Regions from separate parts of the Halomonas sp. FeN2 genome, predicted to be linked through region 2. Evidence: predicted binding sites of a transcription regulator. Region 2 holds the regulator's gene; each other region holds the start of a gene.
The links. The regulator sigma-54, encoded in region 2, starts transcription at its own class of promoters, with help from an activator protein. The targets are predictions, from matches to a motif close to TGGCACNNNNNTTGCTNT.
Positions count from the first base shown of each region.

Region 1: the regulator sigma-54 is predicted to act here: its motif matches at 10,939-10,956, upstream of glnA (glutamate--ammonia ligase).
Region 3: the regulator sigma-54 is predicted to act here: its motif matches at 1,730-1,747, upstream of KF947_RS09780 (urease accessory protein UreD).

Region 1 is NZ_CP074200.1:2,766,006-2,778,311, reverse strand. Features, by position in the region: gene KF947_RS12850 (porin) at 108-1,115, opposite strand; gene KF947_RS12845 (glycosyltransferase family 4 protein) at 1,442-2,605, shown strand; gene KF947_RS12840 (phosphatase PAP2 family protein) at 2,568-3,107, shown strand; gene KF947_RS12835 (entericidin A/B family lipoprotein) at 4,091-4,222, shown strand; gene KF947_RS12830 (YqiA/YcfP family alpha/beta fold hydrolase) at 4,228-4,755, shown strand; gene KF947_RS12825 (DUF6435 family protein) at 4,845-5,018, shown strand; gene KF947_RS12820 (ChaN family lipoprotein) at 5,002-5,874, shown strand; gene ntrC (nitrogen regulation protein NR(I)) at 5,876-7,303, opposite strand; gene glnL (nitrogen regulation protein NR(II)) at 7,300-8,358, opposite strand; gene KF947_RS12805 (DUF4124 domain-containing protein) at 8,634-9,188, opposite strand; gene glnA (glutamate--ammonia ligase) at 9,311-10,717, opposite strand; gene KF947_RS12795 (hypothetical protein) at 11,251-11,874, shown strand; gene KF947_RS12790 (acyltransferase family protein) at 11,937-12,306, opposite strand, start outside.
Region 2 is NZ_CP074200.1:4,347,466-4,359,771, forward strand. Features, by position in the region: gene tldD (metalloprotease TldD) at 1-655, shown strand, start outside; gene yjgA (ribosome biogenesis factor YjgA) at 693-1,214, opposite strand; gene pmbA (metalloprotease PmbA) at 1,338-2,678, shown strand; gene KF947_RS19960 (HPr family phosphocarrier protein) at 2,695-2,964, opposite strand; gene rapZ (RNase adapter RapZ) at 3,010-3,942, opposite strand; gene KF947_RS19970 (PTS sugar transporter subunit IIA) at 4,030-4,500, opposite strand; gene hpf (ribosome hibernation-promoting factor, HPF/YfiA family) at 4,505-4,813, opposite strand; gene KF947_RS19980 (RNA polymerase factor sigma-54) at 4,911-6,326, opposite strand; gene lptB (LPS export ABC transporter ATP-binding protein) at 6,456-7,223, opposite strand; gene lptA (lipopolysaccharide transport periplasmic protein LptA) at 7,235-7,729, opposite strand; gene lptC (LPS export ABC transporter periplasmic protein LptC) at 7,747-8,316, opposite strand; gene KF947_RS20000 (KdsC family phosphatase) at 8,317-8,859, opposite strand; gene KF947_RS20005 (KpsF/GutQ family sugar-phosphate isomerase) at 8,916-9,902, opposite strand; gene KF947_RS20010 (ABC transporter ATP-binding protein) at 10,210-11,022, shown strand; gene mlaE (lipid asymmetry maintenance ABC transporter permease subunit MlaE) at 11,090-11,890, shown strand; gene mlaD (outer membrane lipid asymmetry maintenance protein MlaD) at 11,907-12,306, shown strand, end outside.
Region 3 is NZ_CP074200.1:2,145,416-2,151,926, reverse strand. Features, by position in the region: gene KF947_RS09785 (diguanylate cyclase) at 200-1,561, shown strand; gene KF947_RS09780 (urease accessory protein UreD) at 1,789-2,673, shown strand; gene KF947_RS09775 (urease subunit gamma) at 2,711-3,013, shown strand; gene KF947_RS09770 (urease subunit beta) at 3,038-3,358, shown strand; gene ureC (urease subunit alpha) at 3,355-5,070, shown strand; gene KF947_RS09760 (urease accessory protein UreE) at 5,219-5,788, shown strand; gene KF947_RS09755 (urease accessory protein UreF) at 5,778-6,491, shown strand.

The sequences.
Region 1 (12,306 bases), 1.6 Mb from region 2:
GTGTGGAATTATCCACACCGGTAAAGATCGAAACATGCGAGCTAACTAAAAGCTAAAGAACTAATACAAAAAACAATGCAACACTACCGCTTACATCACTCTATTAATTAGAAGTGATAGCGAGCGCCTAGTGCGTAGTACATATCTTCTTCGAAGTCATTAACAGCATCCAGGTTACGATCGTTAAGCTCGAGGAACATATCGAAATTGCTAGACAGCTTGTACATGGAGCCTAGCGCCCAAGCGTTGCGCTCATCGCTAGCGCCGTCTACATCGATGTTGTAGTAATCGGCGAAGAACTTCCAGGAATCGATAGCGAAAGTCGCACCAACACCGATTTTATCGAAACCGCCACCGTTAACATCGTCATCACCGCGGGTTTCATAACCTACACGTGCAGAGAATGAGTCCGTAATGCTGAATTCACCCGTTGCGCCATAGCGCATTTCATCATTACCGCCGCCAATCGCTACATCATCGACAAAACCTAGCGCCAGACGTGCTGGGCCTGTTTCATAAACTAAACCACCTTGAGCGGCAATATCACTGCCACCGGTTGCTTCAATCTCTGCATCGGTCATGCCACGCTCAGAGAAATGCTTGGCAGAAATAACCGCCTGAAAACCACTCATTTTAGGCGTTTTATAGCCAATAGAGTCGCCACGTGCCTGTAGGCCGCCACCAGCAAACTCGTAGCCACGCTCAACGTAGACATCGAACGGCGTCATAACGTAGTTATCGTAAAAACTGTTGTAATTACCGGCCATAAAGGTACCGAACTGCTGGCTTTCCAGGCCTAGGTAACTGTTACGCACCTCATCGAAACCAGAGGATGTATTACGTTCGTCACCCGTAAAACGCCACTCTACACGGGCGAATGCACGCAGGTCTGAAGAAATCTGGTGACCAGCGGTAATCCGCAGACGGGAGCCGAAATTGCGGAACTCTTCGCCGTTATCAACACCGTCATCAACACCGCCACCTTCAAACCCCATGGCAATACGGCCGTAGATTTCCAGGTCGGTACCGTCTTGATCATAAACGGTTGCTGCTTGTGCTGCAGAGGCTGCCAATAAACCGCTAACGGCCATGGCCAGTGTCGTTTTTTTAAACATGATTGTTCCCATTGAAGTAGTTAATGCTTGCGCTTTGCGAAGGCACAATGAAGGACGAATAACGCCTCAACGCAGGCAACCTTAAAGGAGTTATATTTCATTAATTTTAAAGTTTTATTTTTTAGGGAACTTATTTTTTAATGTGATATTAAAATAAAACTTCCATCCAAATTTAACATTGAACTGATATAGGAATAGATGACTGTAGCACTTTATCTATCAACCTATTTATTTAAGCGTGTCATCACTTATTCACCTGTTTGACTCGGCAGTGTCATTCACCTCTCCCACACTGGACGAAAACGTGATAAAGGGATGAATCGCTTATGCGGCTCTGCATCGTTAGTGAGACATGGTCACCGGACATCAATGGTGTTGCCCATACGTTGAGCCGGTTAAGCTATGAACTTAACCGGCAAGGAGTGCCGGTAGATGTGATCCGCCCGCGCCCTCGAAGCGCAGGGAATGCAACCGGTGTTAACCGGGAATTACAGGTGCAACGCTTTGCCTTACCCGGCTACACGGATGTGCAAGTGGGGCTGGTTAGGCCCACTACGCTGCGCCGCTTTTGGCGCCAACATCGCCCCGATGTTATCTACCTAGCGACCCAGGGCCCTCTCGGCTGGGCGGCACGCCAAGCGGCGCGGCAACTCAATATCCCTCTGGTAGCAGGCTGGCATACTAACTTTGACCACTACTGTGAAGATTACGGCGTCAACTGGCTGGCCTCGACTACACGCCGCTACCTTCGCTACTTCCATAACGGCTGTGACTTGACGTTAGTGCCTACTCATCAGCAGGCTAAAGCCCTGCAGCGACAAGGGATCCGGGGTGTCAACGTGCTGTCACGCGGGCTGGATGGAGAGCGCTTCTCACCCAACCATCGCGATGCTCAATTGCGCCAGCGCTGGGGGGTCAGCGAGCATCAGCCGGTGGCCCTTTACGTTGGCCGGTTAGCCGCAGAAAAAAACCTCACCCTGCTCCATGAAAGCCTTCAAGCCATGCGCGAGGTACGGCCCGATATCGCCCAGGTAATCGTTGGCGATGGCCCCGCACGGGCACAGCTGGAAAAGGCGCTCCCCGATGCCCATTTCACTGGTTTCGTAGGGCAGGAATCCCTCGCTCGCCACTACGCCAGCGCCGACCTGTTTATTTTCCCCTCGCTTTCCGAAACCTGGGGCAATGTAGTGGCGGAAGCCATGGCCAGCGGCTTAGCCGTGGTGGCCTATGATCACGCAGCCAGCGCTGAACTGATTAGCAGCGGCCACAACGGTGTCACCGTCCCAGCTGGTAATAGCGCCGCTTTCCAACAGGCAGCGGTGGAGCTGTGCCAACACCCCGCTGATTACGCTCGTTTAGGCCGAGTAGCGCGTTTACGTGCTCTTGAGCAGAGCTGGACGGGGATTGCCGAGCAGTTTTTGAGTTACCTACACCAAGCCCAGGAGGCTCATCATGCGCCCGCGTCCGCTTGTCGTATTCGATCGTCTTGACCTGCTGGAGTGGCAGTTCTGCCAGCGCATTTCGCGGCTGTCGACCTACCGCCCCTGGCGAATCACACTTCAGGCCGCCAGCCGCTTAGGCGATTGGCCTGTTTGGGTGCTGCTGATTCTCGCCCAGCCTTGGCTTCAGCCAAATGGCGCCTGGCGTGTTTTGCAGTACAGCGTCATCGCACTATTTGCCGTGGCGGTATATCGGCTAGTGAAAACCCGCTTATGCCGTGAACGGCCCTTCATTACCTATAGTGAAGGTATTGAATGCTGTGAACCGGCCCGTGACCGATACAGCTTTCCCAGCGGCCATACCATGCACGCAGTGATGTTTAGCGTTTTAGTCGTCGCCCACACGCCCTGGCTGCTACCGGTGGTGCTGCCATTAACGCTGCTGATAGCGATCTCACGGGTAGGGTTAGGATTGCATTATGTCAGCGATGTGCTGGCAGGGGCAGCGATGGGCTACGCTTTTGCCTTGGCCAGCCTGTATTGGATGGGGTAAAACGCGTCCTGCCCCTTAATGGACAACCCTTTGATGGACAGCCGCGTGATAGACAGTCAGCGCAAAAACGCCCGCTTATGCGGGCGTTTTACTTTCAAGGCAGGTAGTTAAATATCAGGCGGCATATCATCACGCTCATCAATTCTAGCCATGAATGATGTCTTAAACATCATATACACGCCCAGTCCTGAGAACCCTAAGAACAAAACAAACATGCATAACATCAATGCCATCGCCATAATCTTGTCCCTGATAGTGAGCGGTCGTTACGTTGACGTTTTCTAACCGCTGCATTTCGATTTCATCGAAGGATAGACCAAAACAACGCATTAATCTGTGCGGTAGCGATCCGTACAGTTACCGCACGACAAGACGTTCAAAAAAACCATTTAAAATCAATATCTAATATATAAAGCTGCGCGCACAAAAAAACCACCTCATTTTCATGAGATGGTTGTTTTGCATCAGACCACTCCTTTGTTTGATGAACAGCGCCTCCTTGCGCTGTAACCAGTGAGTGGGCTGAATATCCTTCAACATCCTGTTTATCTTTCGGCTTCCTGCCTTCCTTTTGCTTGTCAGCCCACTCACTCAGTTTTTTGCAAACACTAGATTTGAACGTTTAACTCTAAACAGCTGAATAACTGAAACATCTCTGTGCAACCACCTAGTAACTGCATGTATTGCGCCAAAAGCCCCATTGAAAAAATATAACTTTAAAAAACAATTGCTTATAAAACAAAAAGCATGCCAAAAATCACTCACGAACGGTCATTTTGATGTATAGAACTGACACATGCGACATAAGTACAGACCTTAGGGGCACACTTTCACGCCCAGCTAGGTAGAAAACCGTGGCAAAACGTCCACGCAGGGATTATTTTTGCTGACTAATCATTTGGTTTTACACCTCACTCAGGCCAGGCTTCAAAGGCCACCTCTTTACCCCATCTGATTTACCCCATATGTTCAAGGAGATCGATATGAAACGCCCAGTTGCCCTAGGCATACTCATAATCACTACACTGCTGCTGGTCAGCGGCTGTAATACCATTCGTGGTGCGGGTGAAGACCTTCAACAGGGTGGCGAAGCTATCCAGCGCGCAGCGAGCTAAACGTTATGATGATTGTTTATCTGTCCCATGGCCTTGAGAGCGGGCCGGGCGCACTGAAAACCCAGGCGCTGAAAGGGGTCGCTGAAAAGCTGGATGACTGTGAGCCCGTTGTTATGGATTACCGGGGCATGGCAGAGCCACAGCAGCGCCTCGAATACTTGCTGCGAGTCTTGGTCGAGCGCGGAGACGACCCAGCTCAGTGTGTGCTGGCAGGCTCAAGCTTAGGGGGCTGGTTAAGCGCGGCAGTTAGCGCTCAACGGCCGGTATTGGGCTGCTTTCTGTTGGCACCCGCGCTGGGGCTTGCCGACTACCCAGAAACGTCGCTGATGATACAAGCGCGGCACACACATATTATTCACGGCTGGCAGGATGACGTGATTGCCCCTGAACCGGTGATCGAACGTGCCCGCCTGCAGCGTCTATCGCTGCGGATGGTAGATGACGATCATCGCCTGCACGCCAGCCTGGAGACTATTTTGCTCGATTTTGAGCGTTTTTTACGCCAGTGCAGAGCGCCCGCACAGAACCATTAGCAAGCCTAGCTAAAACAAACATTCGACACGAGCACTCTAAACCTATACAAATGGTGTACACCATTACGTAGATAGTGAGGAGATTGCTCATGTTAGGAATGTTTAAGCGCGACCCCAAAAAGAAGCTTCAGCAAGAGTATGAACGCAAACTACAAGCTGCCATGGAGGCTTCACGCAATGGCGATATGCGTGCCAATGCCACGCTTACCGAAGAAGCAGAAGCATTACTTGCCGAGATCAGACGCATTGAAGCGACACAATAACCGCAATAGACAACACTTTGGACTACTCGCGGCTTTTGCGCTGGCTAGCCTGCTGCCCAATGTAGCTCTGGCGGTTTGTCCAAGCCCAGGGCATTGGTGGCAGGAAGGGCAGCCATTCACCAGTAGTGAGCTGCTGCAGACGGCGGCCCAGCGACAAGTGGTATTGCTGGGTGAACAGCACGATGAGAGAGCCCACCATCGCTGGCAACTGCACACCATAGCGGGACTGCATGCCCTCCGCGATGATCTGGTAATTGGCTTGGAGATGCTGCCGCGCAGCGCTCAGCCGGCTCTCGATGCCTGGGTCGCCGATGAGTTGGATGTGGACACCATGCTTGAGCAAACGCAGTGGGCTGAGGCGTGGGGGTTTGATTCAGCGCTGTATATGCCGATTTTAGAGTTTGCCCGGATGGCAAAAATTCCGTTGGTCGCGCTCAACATTACCCCGGATCTGCGCCAGCGCCTGGTCAATGATGGCTGGGAGCACGTGCCCGCGGATGAACGCCATGCGATCCCGTCACCATTCCCCGCCAGCGCCAGTTACCGCTCAAGGCTCACCGAAGTATTTAATCAGCACGCCATGGGCGATGACCCCGAAGCGCTTGAGCGTTTTATTCAAGCGCAGCTCACCTGGGATATCGCCATGGCCCAGCGCCTGACCGAAGCCACGCAGGGCGGCGCCCTGGCGGTGGGCTTAATGGGGCTAGGCCATGTGAGCTATAACGAAGGCGTTGCCTATCAGCTCAATGCCCTGGGCGTTAGCGACACCGTGAGCCTGCTGCCCTGGCAAATGAGCGACTGCACCCAGCCCGACCCCACCCTAGCCGATGCGGTGTATATACTCGCTGACGAATAGATTACTCATCAGCGAGCGCCGGTAATAGTGTTTTCAGTTTACGCGTGAGCGTATTGCGCCCCCAGCCCAGCAGCTCAGCGGCTTCACCTTTACGCCCGCCGGTATGTTTTAGCGCTGTCTCAATCAGAATCCGCTCAAAATCGGGCACCGCTTCTTCCAGCAGATGAGTATGGCCTTCAGCCAGGGCATGATCCGCCCAGTCGCGAAACGCCGTGCGCCAATCGCCGTGGGCGCTGCTTTCCGAAGCACTGGGTGAACGCAGCTCCGGCGGAAGATCTTCAACCAGAATTTCACGCCCTGACGCCATTACGGTGAGCCAACGGCAGATATTTTCTAACTGGCGCACGTTGCCGGGCCAAGGCAAACGCGTTAAGTGGGCTTCCGCTTCGCTGGTCAGCACCTTGATGTCCGTGGTCAGCTCTTTCGCCGCTTCGGCTAAAAAGTGCCGCGTTAAGCGCGGAATGTCTTCACGGCGCTCGGCAAGCTTGGGCAGGTGGATACGGATCACGTTCAAGCGGTGAAACAAATCCTCCCGGAAGCGGCCGTCGTCCACCAACACCTCAAGGTTTTGGTGGGTGGCAGCAATAATGCGTACATCCACTTTGACCGGGGTATGCCCGCCAACGCGATAAAACTCGCCATCGGCCAGCACGCGCAATAGCCGCGTTTGAGTTTCAGCGGGCATATCGCCTATTTCGTCCAAAAACAGCGTGCCGCCGTTAGCCTGCTCAAATCGCCCCTGGCGCTGCTGGGCCGCACCGGTAAACGCGCCCTTCTCGTGACCAAACAGCTCAGACTCAATCAAGTCGCGAGGAATCGCCGCCATGTTGAGAGCAATAAACGGCTTGCCCGCTCGCGGACTGTGCTGATGAAGCGCCTGGGCAACGCGCTCTTTACCGGTACCCGATTCCCCGTTAATCAACACCGTGATGTGGGAGTGAGAAAGGCGGCCAATGGCGCGAAACACCTCCTGCATGGCGGGCGCTTCACCGATAATCTCGGCGTTTAAACCTTCCGGCACGGCGACTGGACGCTGGCGCTCCCGAGCGTGGGCCACGGCGCGGCGCACCAGCGCCAGGGCTTCGTCAACATCAAACGGCTTGGGTAGGTATTCAAACGCCCCGCCCTGATACGAGGCTACGGCGCTGTCCAGGTCGGAGTGCGCGGTCATCACGATCACCGGCAAGTCAGGATGCGCTTCGCGTACCCGGGACATGAGATCCAGCCCATCGATACCCGGCATACGAATATCGGTGACCAGCACGTCGGGTGGGTTTTCCAACAAACGCGTCAGGGCAACGTCGGCGCGCTCGATACACTCAACGTCAAGGTCGGGTTGCGCCAAGGCGCGCTCCAACACCCAGCGGATAGCGCGGTCATCATCGACAATGACCACCCGCGCAACATCATTACGTGCAGCCTCAGTCATGACGCTTCTCCGGTGTAATTAATAACCATGGGAATCAGTAAACGAAATTCGGTGTGTCCAGGGCGTGAGTCGCATTCGATCAATCCTTGATGCTGATGCAAAATCGACTGGGCGATAGAAAGCCCAAGACCACTGCCTTCCGCGCGTCCCGACACCATGGGGTAAAACAGCGTTTCCTGCAGCGCTATCGGAACCCCAGGGCCGTTATCGATGACCGCGACTTCACTCACCAGCCGGTGGCGTTCAGCACCAAGGGTAAACTGGCGACGGGCGCGGGTGCGCAGTATTAAGCAAGGTTCCGGCGTTTGCGCATCACTCATGGCCTGCACCGCATTACGGGCCACGTTGAGCACTGCCTGAATCATTTGCGACTCATCGCCGGAAAGGTCGGGCAAGCTGGGATCGTAATCACGGCTGATGGTCACACAAGGGTGTTCGGCAATCAGCAGCGCCCGCACTCGCTCCAGCACTTTATGAATATTGACCGGCTCGTGTTTAAGCATCCGGTTAGGTCCGAGCATGGAGTCGACCAGATCGCGCAGCCGATCCACCTCCTCCACAATAATATGGGTATATTCGCGCAGAGCCGGGTCGTCTAGATCCCGCTCTAATAGCTGCGCCGCCCCGCGAATGCCACCTAACGGATTTTTGACTTCATGGGCGAGCCCGCGGGCCAGCACCTTGATGGTCTCCTGGCGAGTGGTCAACGCCTCTTCCCGAGAGATCTGCATCAGCCGATCCCGCGGCTCCACTTCCAGCAGCAGCTCATCGTCGGATAACGGCGTCACTGTGTAGTCCACGGTGAGCGGCTCGCTATTCAGCGGGGTAATCCGCGCTTCACGCTGGGTATAGGGGTGAAACGCATCCCGCGCCTTGGCCAATACATCGTCAATGCTTTCATCCCCGCCGAGTAGCGTGTCCAGGCTAATGCCGTGAACACGGCTAAGGCTGACCGCTAGCAACGCTTCAGCGGCAGGGTTCATCCAGCGCACACGCAGTTCGCCGTCTAGCAGCAGTACCGCCGTGGTGAGATGTTCAAGCAAACGCTGATGCATGGTGGTGTCCTGAAAAATCGCGTCTTCCATCGCCGATACAGACCTACAGGTGGATGATCAATGAGGAAGCTGCAAAAAGCGCGCCAACTATGCATTGATGCCCATTTGCACGGCTTGCGGGCATCGCAACGGAAGCGGGTGGATCGTTTTAGCGCACTTGTCGTGCCAAACGCCCCTGGCAATGCACCACTTTAGTGCATACAGGTTTTGGAAAGAAATATATAGGCCTGTTTTTTCTGATTGCGCTTTTCTAATCGCGTTGATGAAGGCGTTTTTTAAGGAACCGTAATCGTCACCGCTGCCGTGCGGTGCTGCAAACGCTGGCTGCTATCCAGCAGCTCTGCCTGGAGCTCGTATCGCCCCGTGGTTAGGCCCGTTAACCAGAAGACATCGCTGTGCAGCGCTGTCTGGCTAATCTCGCCATTCACCAACAGCCGCACCTGATGGTCGTCGCGCAACGGTGGCGCAACAGTCACCTCCACCGCGGTCATTCCTTCTTCCACCTGTGCGCCTTGCTGGGGCAGAGCGATCGAAAAATGGTCGTAGGGCATAAAGGGCTGCCCCGGTTTACCGCGTGGCCGTACAGCGGCGGGCGAGGCTGCACTTGGATTGGGGTTGGTGAGAGCAGCGCTTAACGCAGGCGGCAGGCTGGGCAACGGCGCTAATTCCAACGCCTCGCCACCGCTACCTGGGTTATCGGTAAAGGTAACGTTGCCGTGCTGATCGGTCACCCGATAAACCGTCTGCCCGAACGCCGTGCTAACCACTACTCCCACGCCTAAGAGAGCTACCAGCACACTGCTTATCGCTACTGTATTGATTTTGCTCATAGCTCTCCTTGCCACGCTTCTAAGCCCCTAATAACAAAAAACCCCGCCGTAGCGGGGTTCTCTTAGCAATCATTGTTACCACCGCCTGGCTGATAGTAACAGCCAGGGGCGAGTAACGCTGATTAACAGCTGTAGTACATATCAAACTCGATGGGGTGAGTGGTCATACGAATACGCTCCACTTCTTCCATCTTGAGTTCGATGTAGGCATCGATCATTTCGTCAGTAAACACGCCGCCTTCGGTCAAGAACGCACGGTCAGCGTCGAGGGCTTCCAGTGCTTGATCCAGGCTGTGCGCCACAGTCGGTACTGACTTGCCTTCTTCTGGCGGCAGGTCGTACAGGTTTTTGTCCATGGCATCGCCAGGGTGGATCTTGTTCTTGATACCGTCGATACCCGCCATCAACATGGCAGAGAACGCCAGGTAGGGGTTGGCAGTCGGATCAGGGAAGCGCGCTTCAACACGCTTGCCTTTCGGGCTAGCGGTGTAAGGAATACGGATTGAAGCAGAACGGTTACGGGCACTGTAGGCCAGCATGACCGGCGCTTCGAAGCCAGGCACCAGACGCTTGTACGAGTTGGTAGAAGCGTTAGTAAAGGCGTTCAGGGCACGGGCGTGCTTGATGATGCCGCCGATGTAGAAAAGCGCCATTTCAGACAGGCCAGCGTACTCGTCACCGGCGAACTGGTTGTTGCCATCTTTCCAGAACGACTGGTGTACGTGCATGCCCGAACCGTTATCACCGACCAGCGGCTTCGGCATAAAGGTGGCCGTTTTGCCGTAAGCATGCGCCACGTTGTGGATCACGTACTTCATTTCCTGAACTTCGTCAGCTTTCTTCACCAGCGTGTTGAATCTAACGCCGATTTCGTTCTGGCCTGCGTTGGAAACCTCGTGGTGGTGCACCTCGACGGTCTGACCAATCGCTTCCAGGGTGTTACACATTGCACCACGAATATCGTGGAAGCTGTCGACCGGAGGAACCGGGAAGTAGCCGCCTTTAACGCGCGGGCGGTGACCCAGGTTGCCGCCTTCTACTTGGCTATCGGTTGCCCAAGCACCTTCCTCGGAAGTGATTTTGTACATGGAACCCTGGATATCAGACTTCCAATGCACTTCGTCAAAGATAAAGAATTCAGGCTCAGGACCGAAGAACGCGGTGTCGCCCAGGCCAGTTGACTGCAGGTAAGCTTCTGCACGCTTAGCGATAGAGCGCGGGTCACGATCATAGCCTTGCATAGTGGCCGGCTCGATGATGTCACAGCGCAGTACCAGCGTGGCATCTTCGGTGAAGGGGTCGAGGTAACCCGTGCCATCTTCCGGACGCAGAATCATGTCGGATTCGTTAATGCCCTTCCAACCTTCAATAGAAGAGCCATCGAACATTTGGCCATTTTCGAAGAATTCTTCATTCACATCTCGCGCAGGCACGGTCACGTGCTGCTCTTTACCGCGAGTGTCGGTGAAACGCAGGTCTACCCATTTAACATCGTGTTCTTCAATTAGCGCGAGAGTCTTGGCTGACATAGTGTCCTCCGGTATGAGCGTGGCTTAAAGCTAACGACAGTAAGCTACCGATAAAAGTGTTGTTCGACAAAATACGTGCTTAACCGCACGTTTGTCATTCTTGTTCGCTCAACGTTTGTCTGACATTGATTCACAAATCGCTCAGCGAGCATTTCAGACCGGCTATCGTTTTAGCACGCCGTAAGGCTTATGCCTACGGCCCGCTAGCCGCTTGCAAATACAATGCAGAGAGCATGCCAACACTGCACCAATATGGCATGAAAAGACAACAACCATTTGTTTTATAAACATTAAAAAATGGACTCCAATGCCACTTGATGACGCATACCGGCGAAACAGAGCTTTCACAGTCATGTAAAAACCCCATAACGCACCAAAATAGAACAAAAATAGTCTCTCGCGCCCACTTATGGTGCACAGAGAATGCTGAGCTCTCATTTTTAGCTCGCAAGCTTTTTTACTTGCTACCCAAATAAACCGGATACTACAATAAATTACAATTTGATAGGTTTGCTCACAATCGGAGTCGGCAAATGGGATCGGTCTGCTTTATCGTTGATGCCATGGTGACGGGTGAGATGTTGCCACGCCACTTAAAATCCATACGTAAATCCGGTGTTGCCGACCACTTGCTGCCCATTTTGGTGACGGCCACTCAAGCCCAAGAGCGCCTGAGTGCTATTGAGCAGCGTTACCACACTCACTCGCTGATTACGCCAGCGCGGCCTCTGGGAGCTCGCCTCAATAAAGCCGCGTCTTCCAGCCAAGCGGAGTGGCTCATCATCGCGCTGCAGAAAAAACCGCTGCCAGCCGACCTATGGGGTGCGCTTTATCCCCAGCTCAACACCTACACCCTTGACGCCTTGATTATCGGCCTTCCCCAGCCATCGCTGCCGGAGCGTATCCTGCGGCGCTTGATGGCCAGCGCCTTGATATTCCCGCCCTACATTGCCGTTAGGCGAGCCTGGCTTGAACGCTTGGGTGGGTTTGACCCTGAGCTGGACGATGACAGCGCGATAGACGATTTTCTGCAGCGTTTACACACCTGCCCCACTCGTTTGAAAACCTACAGCGGACACCTACTGAGCCAAGCGGAGGAGCCAGCCCCCTCCGTGCAGCCTAACGCATCCGATGCGGCTTTCACGACACCGCCCTGATACGCTTTCTGCCGCTCTCCTCTAACATTTTTTACTGGCTACTCCTTACTGACCTACCCTTGCTAACTTACCTTCAACCGCTTGCCGAACAGCATCGCACCGAGCGTGGTGGTATTGGCCAGTTTATTCAGCCCCACTGAACCAACGACACCAACCACCATAAGCAATAGCGCATATATGCCAACGGGTAACGATAACGGCTCGACCACCAGATCGGTGAGCACAAAGAACATGGGGTGAGCCAAGTAAATACCGAACGAATAGGCATTGACGTGACGCACCCACAAAGGCGCAGGCCGCCCGGCCAAGTAACGCATAGCGCAGAGCGTAAACAACACAAAGAACGGGATTACCCATACCTCTTTGGAAGAGAACGCTAGCCAGCCAGCAAAGGTGGCGGCGACAATCAGCACCACTAACAGCCCCAGCCAT
Region 2 (12,306 bases):
CGGCCACGGTCTGGAAGGGGATTTCAACCGTAAGGGCAGTTCCGCCTTTGCAGGCAAGATGGGCGAGCGCGTGGCCGCTAAAGGCGTGACCATTGTCGATGATGCAACGTTATCGGATTGCCGTGGCTCCATGAGCGTGGATGACGAGGGCACACCGGGGCAATACACGCCGCTTATCGAAGACGGCATTTTGACCGGCTATATGCAGGACAAACTCAATGCCCGCTTAATGGGTATGGCGCCGACGGGCAATGCGCGACGCGAATCCTTTGCCCACTTACCCATGCCGCGTATGACCAATACCGTTATGCTCGCGGGCCAAGATGAGCCCAGCGATATTATCAAAAGCGTTAAGCGCGGTATTTACGCGGTGAGCTTTGGCGGCGGGCAGGTGGATATCACGTCGGGTAAATTTGTATTCTCCGCCAGCGAAGCTTACCTGATTGAAGACGGTAAGGTGACGACACCGGTGAAAGGCGCCACCTTGATTGGTAACGGGCCGGAAGCGATGCAGCGCGTTTCCATGATCGGCCATGATATGGCGCTGGATACTGGTATTGGCGTATGCGGTAAAGAGGGACAGGGCGTGCCGGTGGGGGTGGGCCAGCCCACCCTGAAATTGGATGAGCTGACCGTCGGTGGCACGCAGTCTTGACTGGCGGTTTTGAAAAACCGTTTTAAAGAGGCTGTTTTTAAAGTGAGAGGGTTTCGCGCAGGTGTTTGAAGAGCTTGCGTGAGCTGGTCGGCGGTTTGCCCTGTTCGCGTTCCCGCTGGGCGTTGCGAATCAATTGACGCAGTGTCTGGCGATCGGCATCGGGGTGTTCCGCCATAAACAGATCAACCGCCGCGTCGCCTTCGTCAATTAAGCGTTCCCGCCATTTTTCCAGTCGGTGAAACGCGTGGTCGCGCTGCTCCTGCTCCTGATCGATGGAGTCGAACACGGCTTGAATGGCGGTGAGATCCTCTTTCCGGATTAGCTTGCCGACATACTGCATATGGCGGCGGCGACCTTCATGGGAACGAATACGCGAGGTTTCCTCGATAGCACGGAGCATATCGTCAGAGAGGGGGAAACGGGCGCGTTCCGCCGGTCGCATGGCGATCAAGGTTTCCCCAAGTGCCTGTAAGGCATGCATTTCGCGTTTGAGTTGCGACTTGCTAGGGCGTTCTTCCTGCTCTTCTACTTCAACGGGATCGGGACGTTGCTTACGCATAGTGTGACTCACAGACAAGATTCGTGGCGGCATTATACCAGCTGCGAGTACAACATTGATTCGCCGATGACACTCTCTTGAAAGACTTTGGTTGAGAGACATTCGGTTGAAATAGGAGGCCATATGGCACAGGCATTTGATGCATCCGCGCAGCAGTCACTATTGACCGCGCGCGCTGAAGAGGCGCTAGCGCTGGCCAAGCGCTTGGGCGCGGATGCTGCCGAGGTGGGCGCAAGCGTTGACCAGGGCATAGGCGTTAGCGTACGTCAGGGGGAAGTTGAAACGGTTGAGTTATCCCGTGACCAAGGCATTGCCGTCACGCTCTACGTGGGGCAGCGTAAAGGCAGCGCTTCATCCACAGACGCCAGCAGCGCATCTATTCAGGCGGCGGTGGAGAAGGCGCTGGCAATTGCCCGCTACACCGGCGAAGATCCGGCGGCTGGACTGGCCGATGCATCACTCATGGCTACTGAGTTGCCCGATTTAAAAGTGCACTACCCCTGGGCGCTCACAACGGATGAGGCGATTGAGCTGGCGCTGGCCTGCGAGCTGGCGGGCCGCGATGTGGAAGGTATTTCCCAGTCGGATGGTGCGTCGCTCTCCAGCGGCGAAGGGGTACGCGTGTACGCCAATAGCCACGGCTTTTTAGGCACCCAAAAGGGCAGTAACCACTCTCTTTCGTGCATGCTGATTGCCCAAGACGCGGCCGGTATGCAGCGTGATTATGACTATACGTCTGCCCGCGACCCCAAGGCGCTGCGTGATCCTGCTGAGGTAGGGCGCGAAGCCGCGGTGCGTACGTTGCGCAGGCTCGGCGCTAAACGTCCGCCAACGGGCACCTTTCCGGTGCTGTTTGACCCGTCGTTGGCCAGTGGCTTGATTGGCCACCTGCTCAGTGGGTTAGCCGGCGGTGCGCTGTACCGTCAAGCTTCGTTTCTGTGCGACCGGCTTGGTACACCGCTGTTTCCCGACTGGTTCAGTCTGGAAGAGCGGCCGATGGAGGTCGGCGCCACGGCAAGCTCGCCGTTTGATGGTGAGGGCGTGCAAACGCGCAATAATCGCTTTATCGATCAGGGGCGCATTGCCAGCTATATGCTCTCGTCTTACAGCGCCCGTCGTCTCGATATGCAAACCACGGGTAATGCCGGTGGGGCACGTAACGTGCGTTTAGCGACGCCGCTGCAATCACGCGAGAGCCTGCTGCAAGAGATGGGGCGGGGTATTTGGGTAACTGAGTTGATGGGCCAGGGTGTCAACGGTGTGACCGGCGACTACTCTCGCGGTGCAGCAGGTTTTTGGGTCGAGAATGGCAAGGTGCAGTACCCGGTAGAAGAGTTCACTATCGCCGGAAACCTGGAGCGCATGTTTGCTGGCTTAGTAGGTATTGGCGATGACACCGATACCCGTGGCAGTGTTCACACGGGTAGCTGGTTGATTGATGCCATGACCGTAGCGGGGGACTAGCAGGCACAAGCGACGGCTACTGATCTTCCTCAAAGCGGGCGTCGAACAGCGCTTGAATCGCTTCAAGCGCCTGTTCGGCGTCATCGCCTTCGGCGGTGATTCTAAGCTCGGTGCCACAAGGTGCGGCAAGCATCAGCAGTGACATGATGTTGGCGGCGTCGGCAGCCTGTTGCTGTTTGTAGACGCATATTTTTGCCGTGAACTGTTGGCCGCATTTGACCAGTTTTGTCGCCGCGCGAGCGTGTAGCCCGCGTTGATTGGTAAGTGTAAGTATGCGTTCTGGCACCCTGGTTCCTTTTCGCCGAGTGGTGTCATTAATGGATAGACGCGCTTAAGAGGTCTCTGGCCGCTCGTTGGGTGTGGCAGCGCTGACGAGAGGAGCGGCCAACTGTTCGCTTAAGGTGTAATGCAGGCCAAGTTCGCGGTGGCGAAGCTGAACTTCGCCCATGCTAGGCGCTAATTTTTCCGCTAACTTCTCGACCATATAGACCGAGCGGTGCTGACCACCCGTACAGCCAATGGCGATAGTCATGTAGCTACGTTGGCTATTTTGGTAAGCGGGTAACCAACGCTCCAGCCAGGCCAAAATGTCGTCGCTCATGGCGTCAACGATCGGATAGCTGCTCAAAAAAGCCACGATTTCCGCGTCGCGGCCAGTGAACTGGCGCAGCGTTGGATCCCAGTAAGGGTTTGGCAGGCAGCGCACATCGAAGACCAGGTCGGCGTCTAACGGTACGCCGCGTTTATAGCCAAACGATTCCAGCGTTAACGTCAGCTTATCGCGCCGTTGATGCGCTACCTGGTCGGTAATACGGCGACGTAAATCGTGCACCGATAACCGTGATGTATCGATCAAAAGGTCGGCCAGGTCGCGAATATCCTCCAGCGTTTCCTCCTCTTTATTGATCGCCTCTTCCAGGGTCATCTCGCTATCGCGGGTCAGCGGATGGCGTCGCCGAGTAGCAGAGTAGCGCTCAAGCAGTATGCGTGCGTCGGTAGTTAGGTAAATCACTTGAAAGTCGATTTTACGCTGACGCAACTCCTCTAACAAAGAGGGTAGGCGCTCCAGCGCTCCCGGCAAATTGCGGGCATCAATACTGACCGCCAGATGGGTGCGATCGCCCTGGTCACGCAGTTCATCCACCAATGATCCCAGCAGCATAGCGGGGAGGTTGTCAATCGCGTAGTAGCCAAGATCTTCCAGCGCTTGCAAGGCGATAGATTTACCTGACCCGGAGCGGCCGCTAATGATCACCAGTTGCATAGAGTCTCTCTTTGCTTTGATCAAGCTGCGTTGAGGGTGGTGAGCGAATAATCTGCTGTGCTGTGCCCTGAACAGGCTTTCAGACCCTTAGGCCGCTGATTGCTCGCGAATTTTAGCGGTAATCAGCTCGAGCAGTTCGCGCTGGCTGGCTGCTTTACGCAGCTGCTGGCGCGTGTCCGCATCATTCATGATGGTCGCTACCTGCCCCAGTAGTGAGAGATGCGTGTCATCTGCCTCTTCGGGTACCAACAGGACAAATACCAGATCTACCGGATCGCCGTCGATAGCATCGAAATCGATTGCTTCAGCCAGCTTTAAAAACCCGGCGATAGGGGCGGTGCAGTGGGGGCTCCGCGCATGGGGAATAGCCACGCCGTTACCAATACCCGTACTACCTAAGCGCTCGCGGCCGATTAAACGGCTAAACACTTCTTGGCTGTCCAGGCTGGGGATATTTTGGGCAATAAAGGTGCTGTAAAACTCCAGCACCCTTTTTTTGCTACCCCCGGGTACGTCATACAGAACACGTTCCGGGGGGAGTATGGTTTCCAACGTCATTGAATTAACGCACACCAGCGCCTTGGGCGCGAGCTTGTGCTTTTTCCTTGTGTTTAACGAGTTGACGGTCGATTTTATCCGCTAGCGCGTCGATAGCGGCGTACATATCACTGTCTAGGGCTTCCGCATGTAAGTCAGCACCTGCTGCGTGCAGCGTACAGGCGGCCTGCTGGCGCTCTTTCTCCACTGATAAGGTGACTTGCACCGTAGTTATATTGTCGTAATGGCGCTCTACACGCTCAAGCTTTTCGTTGACATAGTCACGCAAGGCGTCAGTCAGTTCTACGTGATGACCAGTGATATTTACTTGCATTGACGTGCTCCTTATCCATCGGACTGTACTTCGATTGTAACCCTTTTTGCCGCGTTGCAAAGCCCTTGTCGAGAGTTTCCCTGAAACGTTAGCGAAGTTAGCGCAAACGGCGCCGTTCACTAGATGAGGGAATGCCCATGGCTTCACGGTATTTCGCCACCGTACGACGCGCCACTTGAATCCCTCCCTCGCCTAACAGCGTCACTAAGCGACTATCTGAAAGCGGCTTGCCGGGCGGCTCCTCTTGAATCAGTTTCTTGAGACGTGCCCGGATGGCAGTGCTGGAATGGCTATCGCCATCTTGACCGCTCACCTGGCTTGAGAAAAAGTATTTGAGTTCAAACACGCCTCGAGGTGTATGGATATATTTTTGCGTCGTTACCCGTGAAATAGTCGACTCGTGCATCTCGACGGCTTCGGCAATATCGGCCAGTATCAATGGCTTCATGGCTTCTTCACCGTGCTCCAAAAAGCCAATCTGGCGGGTAATGATTTCGCGACCCACACGCAGCAGCGTATCGTTTCGGCTAGAGAGGCTTTTGATCAGCCAGCGCGCTTCCTGGAGGTGTTCTTTGAGAAACTGATTGTCCTGGCTCTTGTCCGCTCGCTTAATCAAGCTGGCGTAGTCCGGCTGAATGCGCAGCCTTGGCAGGGCTTCTGGGTTGAGTTCTAAGTGCCAGCCTTCGTTATCGTGGCGCACGACTAGGTCGGGGGTAACATAGCTATCGTCGGTGTCGCCGTAAGCGCTGCCTGGCCGTGGGTCTAGGCTGCGAATCAGTAGGATGACGTCGGTCAACTGTTCGTCGTCGAGCCCTAGGCGGCGCTTCAGCAGGCGCATATCGTCTTTACCAAGCGCTTCGAGAAACTGCCGCACTAAACGGCGAGCGGGAACCAGCAGTGGCGTATCATCGGGGAGGGCGGCGAGCTGCAGCATCAAGCATTCACGCAGATCCCGGGCAAAGATGCCGGTCGGCTCAAACTGCTGGAGCTTGAGCAGAATGGTTTCCACTTCGCGTTGACTAAGCCCGTCAATGCCCTGGGCGCGCAGGCCTTCACGGATGTCGTTGAGCGGTTGGGTTAGGTAGCCGTTAGCGTCGAGCGCGTCGATTAAACTCTCCGCGACAAGCTGCTCGCGGGCGCTAAAATCGGTCATGGCAAGCTGCCATAGCAGGTGGCCATGCAGGCTTTGCCCTGCTGCCTGACGCTCAAAATCAGGGCCTTCGCTGCTGCTACCCCCCTGACTGCCCATATCTTGATAGGTATCTGACCAGTCGCTATCTACCGAGAGCTCAGTAGGGATGCTCTCTGACCACTCTTCTTCCTTAGGCTCGCTGACAGCCTGCTCACTAAATTCATCTTCCTGCTCCAGCATGGGATTGGCATCAAGTGCCTGCTGAATTTCTTGACGAAGATCCAGCGTAGAGAGTTGCAGCAGCGCAATGGCCTGCTGCAACTGGGGCGTCATGGTCAGCTGTGTGCCGATACGCAGTTGGAGAGAAGCTTTCATGACCATCTGAGAACCACTCGTTAATCAGAATGCTCCACCCTAGTGCGAGTGAGTGCTTGGCGCAAGTGCAATAAGCATGCCATTGGTAGTAAAGTTGTTTTAAAGCGCTATTTAGGGGCGATGAAGGCGAAACTGTTACAGACGAAAATCGGCGCCCAAATACACGTCCCTTACTTTTTGATTGGTGAGAATCGAAGCCGGCGAGCCACTGGCGATGATTTGCCCATCGCCGACGATATAGGCGATATCGCAAATATCCAGGGTTTCACGCACGTTGTGATCAGTAATCAGCACGCCGATATGGCGCTGTTTAAGCGCACGAATAATGCTTTTAATATCACCTACCGAGATGGGGTCAACGCCCGCAAAAGGCTCATCAAGCAGAATAAAAGCGGGCTCTGTGGCTAGCGAACGGGCGATTTCTACACGCCGGCGCTCGCCCCCTGAAAGGCTCATGCCCAGGTTGTCGCGGATATGGGTAATATGGAAGTCTTCGAGTAGCGCTTCCAGGCGCTGTTCGCGGTCGCTGCGACTAAGCTCTTTGCGGGTCTCGAGTATCGCCATAATATTATCGGCAACCGAGAGTTTGCGGAAAATAGATGCCTCTTGAGGTAGATAGCCAATTCCCGCCGCTGCGCGCTCGTGCATGGGGGCGCGGGTTAAATCCACATCGTCGATACCCACCTTGCCAGCGTCGGACTTGACTAGCCCAACGATCATATAGAATGAGGTGGTTTTACCCGCGCCATTGGGGCCCAGGAGCCCAACGACGCTGCCTTGGCAGATTTCCAAATTGATGTCTTTAACCACACGGCGGCGTTTGTAGCTTTTAGCCAGGTGGTGGGCATAAAGGGTTTTGTTCGGTGTAAGGATGTTGTTCGGCGTAGTGTCAGCAGTTGCCACAGCTTGACTCCCTATTGTTCAGGCTGAAGGGTCATACGTATGCGCTGGGGCTCGCTGCCGTCAACGTCAGAGCGTGCTTGAATCACTTCACGATCAATAAAATATTCAAGTCGCCCGCCGCTAAATTTGTCCTCCTGTTGGGTCAGTTCGGCTTGGTCAATTAACTCAACGCGGCGCTCGGCGACGTGATAAATAATCCGCCGTGCCCAGCCCTCTGTAGGGCCATCTTGCCCTTCGCCTTGATGGCGCAAGTAGGCGCGCTCTCCGGTGGCGGTTGCCGTCGAGAGTTCGCCCGCGTCGTTGCGTTCGATCTCTACCCGGTCGCCGCGCAGCTGCATTTCCCCCTGGCGAATGTCCACATCCCCAGTGTAAACAGCAGTCCCGGCCCGCTGGTCGAGATCCAACCGGTCGGCTTCAACTTCCACGGGAGCTTGTTGTGAAGTTTGAGCCAACGACGATACCGGCATAGCGAGTGCAAAAAGGGCTGTGTAGATAAGTGCTTTCATGGCGACTCCTCTTAAGCTTAAGGTTGCGTGGCCGGGGGGTGTATGCCGCGCACGTTATCAGTTAGGCGAACCCGGCTATTGTTAAGCCACACGTCCAAGCGTGAAGCGCTCATTTGCTGGGGTGGTTGCTGAAGCACGACCGGTGTTTCACTCCACGCATGCTGATTTAGGCCATCATAATGGAGTAGCTCAGTATCTAGCTGCCAGCCTTCGTCCGGTGCTATCAACTGAGCTGAGCCTGACAGTAGCAGAGCTTGGGTAGCAGTGTTGAGCGTGCCTACATCGGCACTCGCTAGCCATTGACGATCCTCATTGTCATACAGTACCGCTTCGGGCTCTTCTGTCCAGGTTTCGCTTTGCTGAGGCGTATGGATAAGGCGCGGTGTTTTCAGCGACTGCAAAACGTTGCCGTTATCGCCGAATAGCGTAATTTCAGCATTTTCCAGTACGTGGCCTGGTTCCTGGGCCTGCGCTTCCGGATCGATGCTGGTGCCTTGAGGCCCACGAGGGTCAAGCCATACCAGCAGGGCCCCTAGCGCTATTACTAGCCCGGCTAGCCAGAGGCGTACTTTAAAGCGTTTAGCCATTTAAGTGCGGCCGTGCAGATAGGTGTCGAGCACCGCGCCCCAGTGCCCTTGCGATTCAAGCAGCGTATCGCAAATTTCGCGCACGGCACCGTGGCCACCCAGGCGTTCGGTGATCCAGTCGGCGTGGGTGTGCATGTAGTCTGGCGCGTTAGGTACGGTAATGCCTACGCCGCAACGCTTAATAGCCGCTAGATCGGGTAGATCGTCGCCACAATAAGCCACCTGTTCCAGCTCGATATCGAGGCGCTGACAAAGCCCGCGAAGGGTGGCTAGCTTGTCTTCACAGCCTTGGTGGACATGGTCGATACCCAAGGCTGCAGCGCGTTGGCTCACCATGGGAGAGTCGCGCCCGGTAATCAGTGCAACATGTACGCCCACGCGTTTGAGAAGTTTTAGCCCATGGCCATCCTGGGTATGGAATGCTTTGATTTCGATTCCATCGGCCTGAAAGTAGAGGCGGCCATCGGTGAGTATGCCGTCAACATCCAGCGCCAATAAGCGTACGCGGCGGAGTCGATCGAGTAGCGCAGCAGGTAGGGTCATAGAGCCTCCATATCAGTAAAATCGTAAAAACCGAACGAAATAAAAACGCCGCTGGGTTAAATAACGCCGCTGGCGAGCAGGTCGTGCATATGTAGAGCCCCAATAGGGCGCTGTTGTTCATCGACCACCGCTAGCGCGGTAATACGGCTCTCTTCCATTATGCGCACCGCTTCGGCCGCTAGGATGTCGGGGCCGATGCGTTTGCCCGGTCGAGTCATGACATCATCAACGAGCACATCATGCAGATTATGGAATTGATCCAGCGTGCGCCGAAGGTCGCCATCGGTATAGACTCCGGCGAGGCGTCCATCGCTATCCACCACACAGGTAAAGCCAAGCCCTTGCCGGGTAATCTCCAATAACGCATCGCGCAGCGGGCTGCCCAGCGCGACCTGGGGCAGGCGCGCGCCGTCGTGCATCAGGTCTCTAACGCGCAGTAGCAGGCGTTTGCCTAAACTGCCTCCAGGATGGGAAAGGGCAAAATCTTCAGCGGTAAAGCCGCGTGCTTCCAGTAACGCCACCGCCAGTGCGTCACCCAGGGCGAGCGCAGCGGTGGTGGAGCTGGTGGGAGCGAGGTCGAGCGGGCATGCCTCACGTTCAACCCCACTGTTTAAGTGCGCGTCAGCGTGCTTGGCGAGGGTTGAGTTTGGTCGTCCCGTCATGCTGACCAGCGGTGTGCCCAGGCGTTTAAGCAGTGGCAGTAGCGCAGTGACTTCGGCCGTTTCACCCGAGTTAGAGAGTGCCAGCACTACATCAGTACGGGTGATCATACCTAAGTCGCCGTGGCTGGCTTCTCCGGGGTGAACGAAAAAGGCCGGTGTGCCGGTACTGGCAAGCGTTGCTGCCAACTTACCTGCAATATGCCCCGACTTGCCCATGCCTGTCACTACCACGCGCCCTTGGCAGGCGAGGATCAATTCGCAGGCGCGGTCAAAGCTTTCGTCTAGTTTAGCCTGGAGGCCTCCAATCGCTGCCTGCTCAATTTGCAGCGTACGCATCGCGCTTTCGCGTAGTAGGCTGGATGAAGCGAGAGGCTGGCGCATGGCGTTTTCTCTTAACGATTGAAAATATAAAAAGTCGTAACCGCCAAGAATAACATCTCATCACTGCTTATAGGCAGTAATTGAGGTCGTTACCCCTGGAGGCTTGATTGATAACTTGGTCTGGCCTAGGGATTGGCTCACCACTGGTTTTTTTAATCAATAGGAAGGCTCCTCGCACAGTAATGTTGTGTAGCGTTATAGTACAATGTTCGATAATGTTTTAGAAACGCTGTTTTCTAACTGCAGTAGCAGCAAGTAGGGTATGATAATTAGCCCTAGCTGCGCCTCGTTAAGAGTCAACTGATCCATGACAGATGCACCCTTTATAGAAATTGAAAACCTTTATTTCTCTCGTGGCGACCACGAAATTTTCCGTGGTGTGAATATGACCATACCGCGGGGTAAAGTAACCGCGATCATGGGGCCAAGCGGCACCGGTAAAACGACGTTGCTGAAGCTGATCGGTGGACAGTTGACCCCAGAAAGCGGGCGAATACTCATTGATGGGCAGGATGTTCATAAGCTGTCCCGGAAGGCGCTATTCACCCTACGTAAGCGGATGGGAATGCTGTTTCAGAGTGGGGCGCTATTTTCCGATTTGGATGTGTTCGAGAACGTTGCCTTCCCGCTGAGGGTGCATACGGATTTGCCCGATACGATGGTGCGCGACCTTGCGTTGCTGAAGCTGCAGGCAGTCGGGCTGCGCGGAGCTCGACACTTAACACCTGCGGAGCTGTCAGGGGGGATGGCGCGGCGGGTCGCATTGGCGCGTGCGGTAGCGCTGGATCCCGAGCTGATTTTATATGACGAGCCGTTTGTTGGTCAGGATCCCATCTCAATGGGCGTGTTGGTGCAGCTAATTAAGCGTCTTAATCAAGCGCTGCAGCTTACCTCTGTGGTGGTCTCTCATGATATCAAGGAGACCTTGAGTATCGCGGACTACCTCTATTTGATTGCCGATGGTCAGGTGGTTGCTCATGGCACACCACAGACCTTGGATACTAATCAAGACCCGCGTGTTCGCCAGTTTATTCATGGCGAGCCTGACGGCCCAGTCCCCTTTCATTACCCCGCTAAGGCGTTTTATCGCGATATTCTGGGTGAAGCTCCAGCTAAATAGAACCGCTAGGGTGGGTGACACAAGGCGCTTAAATTCACAAAAGCAGGGTAAATAAAGGGCAGGATTAATGCAGTCAAAATTCTCTAACGGCACCGCGCGTATCACCCGGCTGGGGCGCCGAGGGTGCGACCTAATGGAAGCATTAGGTCGGGCTGGCGTGTTTCTATTTCAGTCCGCAATTGGTGTGCCTTCCCGGGAAGGTTGGCGATTATGGTTGCACCAGATGCACTTTGTTGGCGTGCTTTCATTAGCCATTGTGCTGGTGTCGGGGCTGTTTATCGGCATGGTGCTGGCACTGCAGGGCTATACCATTTTGGTCGATTTCGGCGCTGAGCAGGCGCTGGGCCAAATGGTGGCGCTTTCACTATTGCGTGAGCTAGCGCCGGTTGTGGCGGCCCTGCTGTTTGCTGGGCGGGCAGGTTCTGCGCTGACTGCAGAGATTGGTTTGATGAAGGCAACAGAGCAGCTCACCAGCATGGAGATGATTGGCGTCGACCCGCTACGTCGCGTCGTGGCGCCACGCTTATGGGCAGGCTTTGTGTCGCTGCCTATCCTAACGGTGGGGTTTAGCGTGGTGGGTATCTGGGGGGGCTACCTGGTGGGCGTGGAGTGGCTAGGCGTCTTTGAGGGCTCCTATTGGAGCAACATGCAGGCCAATGTGACATTTATTAATGATATTGGTAACGGCATGATCAAAAGCGCCGTATTTGCTTTGGTGGTTACCTGGATTGCGGTATTCCAGGGTTATGATTTGGTGCCCACCTCTGAAGGTATCTCGCGTGCCACTACGCGCACGGTAGTGTATTCGTCGCTTGCAGTATTGGGGCTTGATTTTGTGTTGACCGCCATGATGTTTGGCGGCCTTTAATGGCTGGAGCAGTTTCATGAGACGTAGTAAAACCATGGAGTTCGGTGTGGGCCTGTTTATGGTGGCAGGCATCCTAGGGCTTGTGTTCCTCGGCTTACGTGTTAGTGGACTGACGCTCTCTGCTCCCACGCAGTCGTTCCAGCTAGAGGCCAACTTTGCCAATATTGGCAGTTTAAAACCCCGCGCCAGGGTCACTATGGCCGGTGTGACGGTGGGGCGGGTGGAGGCCATTGAACTGGATACAGAGTGGTTCGATGCGCGGGTCGTGTTAAGCCTGGATAGCGAGCTTGAGGGGCAGCTCTCCAAAGACTCGATTGCTTCTATCCTGACCGCAGGTCTGTTAGGTGAGCAATATATAGGCCTTAGTGTGGGCGGCGACCCTGAGATGCTTGAAGATGGCGACACGATTCGCGACA
Region 3 (6,511 bases), 2.2 Mb from region 2:
TCATTTGATACTTCAAAAGGCTATCAACTGGTGTACACGACGCTGTTGCCCTGGTCAAGTGATACCCAGGGTAGAGAGGTATTTGGGGGAATGATCTAGCAGGTGCCTGCTTATTCGCTAAAACCCTGCTCTGTGTTCGGTTTTAGGCGATTTTTTGCCTGTAACATTGATTGATTTCGCAATAAGAAGCAGGTGGGGTATGCGCTATAAAGATAAACATCAGCTCGCCGCCGAGTGGCAGACGCTTCTGGAGCGCACGCCCAAACCGTTGCGGCAAGCAGTCGAGACGTTGGTAGAGCACCACGGCCAAAACTTTGCTGACCACTTTTATCGGGTGATGCTGGAAGACCCCCATGCTTCGCTGTTCCTCTCCAACGCTCAAGTGGAGCAGCGTTTACACCCCTCAATGCAGCGCTGGCTGAAGGCCATGTTTGCCGTCGATCACGCCGATTTTGAGTCCCTGGTTGAGCAGCAGGAGAAAGTGGGGCAGGTGCATGCCCGTATCGATATACCGGTCAACCTGGTGCTAAGCGGAGCGCGGCAGCTTAAGCAGGCGTTTTATGAGCAGATCAACGCCACGTTCAAAAGCCCGCTATCGCCGGGGGATGCCTCGGTGTACGTCTCCGACCATATCGATATGGCCATGGAAATCATGAGCCACGCCTACTCGGTGGCCAGTGACCGTAATGCGCGCACTGAAGAAGCGTACAAGCTGTTTTCACTCACCCAGAACATTGGCGACGAGCGTGAACGCCAGCGTTCGGCGCTGCTGAACTGGGAAAACGCACTGATGTTTGCCGTCGCCGCCCAGCAGGATATCGCCACGCTGCCGCGGTTATCGAATTCCGATTTTGGTCTGTGGTACTTACATAAAGCATGCCATGCGTTTGAGGGCGCGCCGGAAATTGCCACTATCTCACGTCATATAAAGCAAGTGGATTGTGAATGGCTGGAAGTGCTGCTTCATGAAGATCCTAGCCAGCGGCTGAAAGCGCTCGGCGAGATTCGTGACGCTGCCCGTACGGTGTTGATGCTACTTGACGATGTGTTGCAGCGCGCCTCAGGTTTGGACGCAGGACGCGACAGCTTGACCAGGTTACTCAACCGCAAATTTTTGTCAGTGGTGCTTAGCCGCGAAATAGACATCGCCCGCCACTCGGAGCACTGCTTTGCGCTGTTGATGGTCGATATCGACCACTTCAAATCGATCAACGATACCCATGGGCATGACGCTGGCGACAACGTACTGCAGCAGGTGGCAAGCATCCTTGATCGCTCCACCCGTGGGGGAGATTACGTGTTTCGCATGGGTGGCGAGGAGTTTTTGATTGTACTGGTCAATACTGACCACGACGGCAGCCGGTTATTTGCTGAGCGTTTGCGTCAATCGGTGGCCAAAGAAGCGATGCTTGCCGCCGCCGATACGCTGCTTAACGTGACGATTAGCGTGGGCGTCACGCTTCACGATGGTCACCCAGACTATCACCACTCCCTGCAGCGGGCTGATCAAGCCCTTTATGAAGCGAAGCGCGGTGGGCGTGACCGGGTCGTTGTGCAGTGATGGTGTGAAGAGTGAGTGCAGGCTGAGCGCTAAAACAGTAGCGAATGCATTTATTTGGTGCATTAAAGGTCTATTGTCGTGCCGTTTTGGTGCGCGCGGGTGCGTAGCACTGCCAGTCATCACCTTTCATCCATACCATTGACCGCACAGTAGGGCTTTTCACCATTTTGGCGCATTAATTGCTTCTATAAGTTAAAGGCTTAGTGAAAAGGAAGCGATAGCAACCCATGATCCTGTGCGAACTCGCCAAACCACACATTGCCTCCGGCCACCGCTTCGATGCAGGCCGCCACTGGGCGGCTTCGTTAGCGCTCACCTTTGCCCATCGCGACGGCGCCACTCGCATGGTGCAGGCGCGCCATCAGGGGCCACTGCGGGTGCAGCGCCCTTTCTATCCCGAAGGGCGTAGTGAGGCTTGCCATGTTTATGTGCTTCACCCGCCAGGCGGATTAGTCAGCGGCGATGCGCTTACCATTAGTGCTCATGTAGAGGGCGGTGCCCATGCGCTGCTGACGACCCCGGCTGCCAATAAGCTCTATAAAGCCGACAGCCAGGGCGTGGCCTGGACGCAGCACACCCGGTTGAGCGTTGAAGATGGCGCGACACTTGAATGGCTGCCCCAGGAGACCATCGCCTTTGATGGTTCCAAGGGCGAGCAGCGCACCCAGATTGATCTTCACGGCAGCGCCCGCTGCCTGGGCTGGGAAGTGATGGCGCTGGGCCGCCCCGCTAGCGACTTACCCTATGTTTCTGGACGCATTGAGCAGCACTTCCGCTTAACCCTGGATGGCAAGCCGTTGTGGCTAGAGCGCCAACCGCTAGACCCACTACACCCACGCTTTGCCGGGCGCTGGGGTCAGGGCGGTGCCACGGTGCAGGCCACGCTCTGGGCGGTGGGGATTGCCGACGCGCCTGCGGCCATTGAAGCCTTGCGAGAAGCGCTGCCGGATAACCCGCGCTGGGCGGTTACCGTCCGCCACGATGTTCTGCTGCTGCGCTACTTAGGGAATTCGCGGAACGAAGCCTGGGCGTTATGCGAACAGGCCTGGCAACTGCTGCGCCCGCGGTGGATCGAGCGTGAAGCGCATACACCACGAATTTGGCTAACCTAATTGGCATCACTGCGATGCCCTGCTGGAGACACGTTCCATGGAATTAACCCCGAGAGACAAAGACAAACTGCTGCTGTTCTCCGCCGCCCAATTGGCGGAGCGCCGCAAGGCGCGTGGTTTAAAGCTCAACTACCCGGAAGCGGTGGCGCTGATCAGCTTCGAGATTATGGAAGGCGCCCGGGATGGCCGCAGCGTGGCGGACTTAATGAGCTATGGCCGCGAGATCCTTAGCCGTGAGGATGTGATGGACGGCGTCGCCGAGATGGTCGACGAAGTGCAGGTGGAAGCCACCTTCCCCGACGGCACCAAGCTGGTCACTGTCCATACGCCTATTGTTTGAGGGGCGATTGAAAGGAGCAACCAAATGATTCCCGGTGAGTACAAGTTAAAAGAAGGTGATATCGAGCTGTGCGCGGGGCGTGAGCGGATCAGTGTCGAGGTGGCCAATACCGGCGACCGGCCGATCCAGATTGGCTCCCACTACCACTTCGCCGAAGCCAACACAGCGCTGGTGTTTGATCGCGCCAAAACCCGAGGCTTTCGCCTGGACGTGGCCGCAGGCACGGCGATTCGCTTTGAGCCCGGCCAGACCCGCGAAGTCACGTTGATTCCCTATGTCGGCAAGCGCGAAATTTACGGCTTCCGTGGCGATGTGATGGGCGCGCTCGACGGAGGTAAACAATGAAACCGGTTAATAAGATCAGTCGGCAAGCCTACGCCGATATGTATGGCCCCACGGTGGGCGATCGCGTGCGCCTGGGTGATACCGAGCTGTGGATCGAAGTCGAGCAAGACGCCACCTACTACGGCGATGAAGTAAAATTCGGCGGCGGCAAGGTCATCCGCGACGGCATGGGTCAAAGTCAGCGCGCTGACGACACCGTCATGGATACCGTGATTACCAACGCACTGATTCTAGACTGGTGGGGTATCGTCAAAGCCGACGTGGGCATTCAAAATGGCCGCATCGCCGCGATTGGCAAGGCAGGCAATCCTGACGTACAGCCTGATGTTGAAATCGTCATTGGCCCCGGCACCGAAATCATCTCCGGCGAAGGCAAGATCCTGACCGCAGGCGGTATCGACTCCCACATTCACTTCATTTGCCCCCAGCAGGTCGAAGAAGCACTGATGAGCGGTGTCACCACCATGCTCGGCGGCGGCACCGGCCCGGCCACCGGCACCAACGCAACCACCTGTACCCCCGGCCCCTGGCACATCGGTAAGATGCTGCAAGCGGTGGACGATATGCCCATGAACATCGGCTTTCTGGGCAAAGGCAACGCCAGCCTGCCCGAGTCCCTGGAACTCCAGCTCCAAGCAGGCGCCATGGGGCTCAAATTGCACGAAGATTGGGGCACCACGCCCGCCTCGATCAACAACTGCCTCAACGTGGCGGATGCCTACGATGTGCAGGTGGCGATCCACACCGATACCCTGAACGAATCGGGCTTTGTGGAAGACACCCTGGCCGCGTTCAAAGAGCGCTGCATTCATACTTACCACACCGAGGGTGCAGGGGGTGGCCACGCGCCGGATATCCTCACCGCCTGCTCGAAAGCCTACGTACTGCCGTCTTCTACCAACCCAACGCGGCCCTACACGGTCAACACCATCGACGAACACCTCGACATGCTGATGGTGTGCCATCACCTGGATCCCAATATCCCCGAAGACGTGGCCTTCGCCGACTCACGCATTCGCCGGGAAACCATCGCCGCTGAAGATATTCTTCATGATTTGGGCGTGATCTCTATGATCGCCTCGGATTCCCAGGCCATGGGGCGGGTAGGCGAAGTGGTCTGCCGCACCTGGCAAACCGCCCATAAAATGAAGGTACAGCGCGGCCTGTTGCCGGAAGACGAGGCAATGGGCGCGGATAACTTCCGTGCCAAGCGCTATATCGCTAAGTACACCATAAACCCGGCAATCACCCATGGTATTGCCCATGAAGTGGGCTCTATCGAAGTCGGTAAGCTGGCCGATTTAGTGCTGTGGAAACCGGCCTTTTTCGGCGTTAAACCAGCGATGATGATCAAAGGTGGCATGATTGCGGCAGCGCCCATGGGCGACCCTAACGCCTCGATTCCCACCCCGCAGCCGGTGCATTACCGCTATATGTTTGGTGCCTTTGGCCGTGCGGCCAGCCAAACCCGGCTCAGTTTTGTCAGCCAGGCTGCGCTGGACGCCGGTATTAAAGAGACCCTGGGACTAAATAGCGAACTGGCGGCGTGCAAAAACGTGCGCCAGGTGCGCAAGCAGGATATGAAGCTAAACGATGCCTGCCCAGAACTCACCGTCGACCCGCAAACCTACGAAGTGCGCTGCGATGGCGAGATTTTAACCTGCGAGCCCGCCACTGAACTGCCGCTGGCTCAGCGGTATCACTTGTTTTGATTGAGCTATTATCCGGGGCGCCGGGGGTAGGCCTACGAGAGGGCGCTGTGAATACGTCCGTGTACGCTACTTTTGCCATCCATGGCAAAAGACCCTCTCTACGGCCTACCCCCGGCACAGCCGCACCGAGCGATAAAGGACGCTAGTCATGCTGAAACTGATAGAAAGATTAGGGCTGATAGAGGAAAGCGCGGCTAACGACACACTCACGCTGCCCTTTGAGCTACGTATTCGCGGGCGCTTAAAAGCCCAAAGCGATAGCGGCCGTGAGCTGGGGCTGTTTCTTGATCGTGGCCCGGTGCTGCGCAGTGGCGAAGGCCTTAAAGCCGAAAGCGGCGAAGTAGTGCGCGTCTGCGCCGCGGTAGAACCGGTGGTTACCGCGCGAGTGAGTGCTGGCTTACCGCTGGCACGGCTGGCCTACCATCTGGGTAATCGCCACGTGCAGCTGGCGCTGGGGGAAGATGACAAAGGCGGCTGGGTGCGCTTCCCGCCGGATCATGTGCTGGAAGAGCTCGCCGAGCTATTGGGCGCTGAACTAGAGCACCACAACGCCACCTTCGACCCGGAGCCGGGCGCTTATAACCAAGTGGGTGGCGGGCACTCTCATTCGCACGGGCACTCCCACGGGCATGGTCACTCACACGATCATTCTCACAAGCATGAACATTCACACGACCACGACCACGACCACTCGCATGAGCATCACCATGCCCACTGAACTCGCCGCGCTAGAAAGCCAAAGTGATGAACTCGCGCTGCTGGGGCTGATGCAGTTGGTGAGCCCTGCGCTGCCGATTGGCGCCTTTGCCTTCTCACAAGGCCTGGAAAGCGCCTTTGAGCTGGACTGGGTGCGCGATGAAGCGAGCCTTGCCGAGTGGCTAAACGGCGTGCTGGAAGATGGCTTAACCCGCTGCGAACTGCCGGTGCTGGCGCGGTTGCACGAAGCGTTTAGCCAAGCAGATCGCCAATCAATTGGTGAGTGGGACGAGTGGCTGGCCGCCACCCGGGAAACCGCCGAGCTCGCCGCGGAAGATAGCCGCCTGGGCGCCTCGCTTAAGCGCCTGTTGAAAAGCCTAGACTTGATGCCAAGTGAGGGCTTACTACTGCCCTTGCTACCGCCTCATGCTGGCTATGTGACACTCTTTGCCTATACGGCGCACACTCGTGGCGTGTCTGTACGCCAAACCCTGCTGGGCTTTGCCTGGGCCTGGCTGGAGAACCAACTAGCGGTGGCCTGTAAAGCCTTGCCGCTAGGGCATACGGCTGCACAGCGAGTAATTGAACAACTGCGCCCAGCGTTAGTGAATGCCGTTAATCAGGCGTTGGCGCTTGAGGATGAAGAACTAGGCCCGGTGCTACCTGGATTGGCCCTGGCCAGTGCGCTACACGAAACCCAGTATTCGCGCCTGTTTAGAAGTTAAAGGTTTAGAAGTTAAAGGTT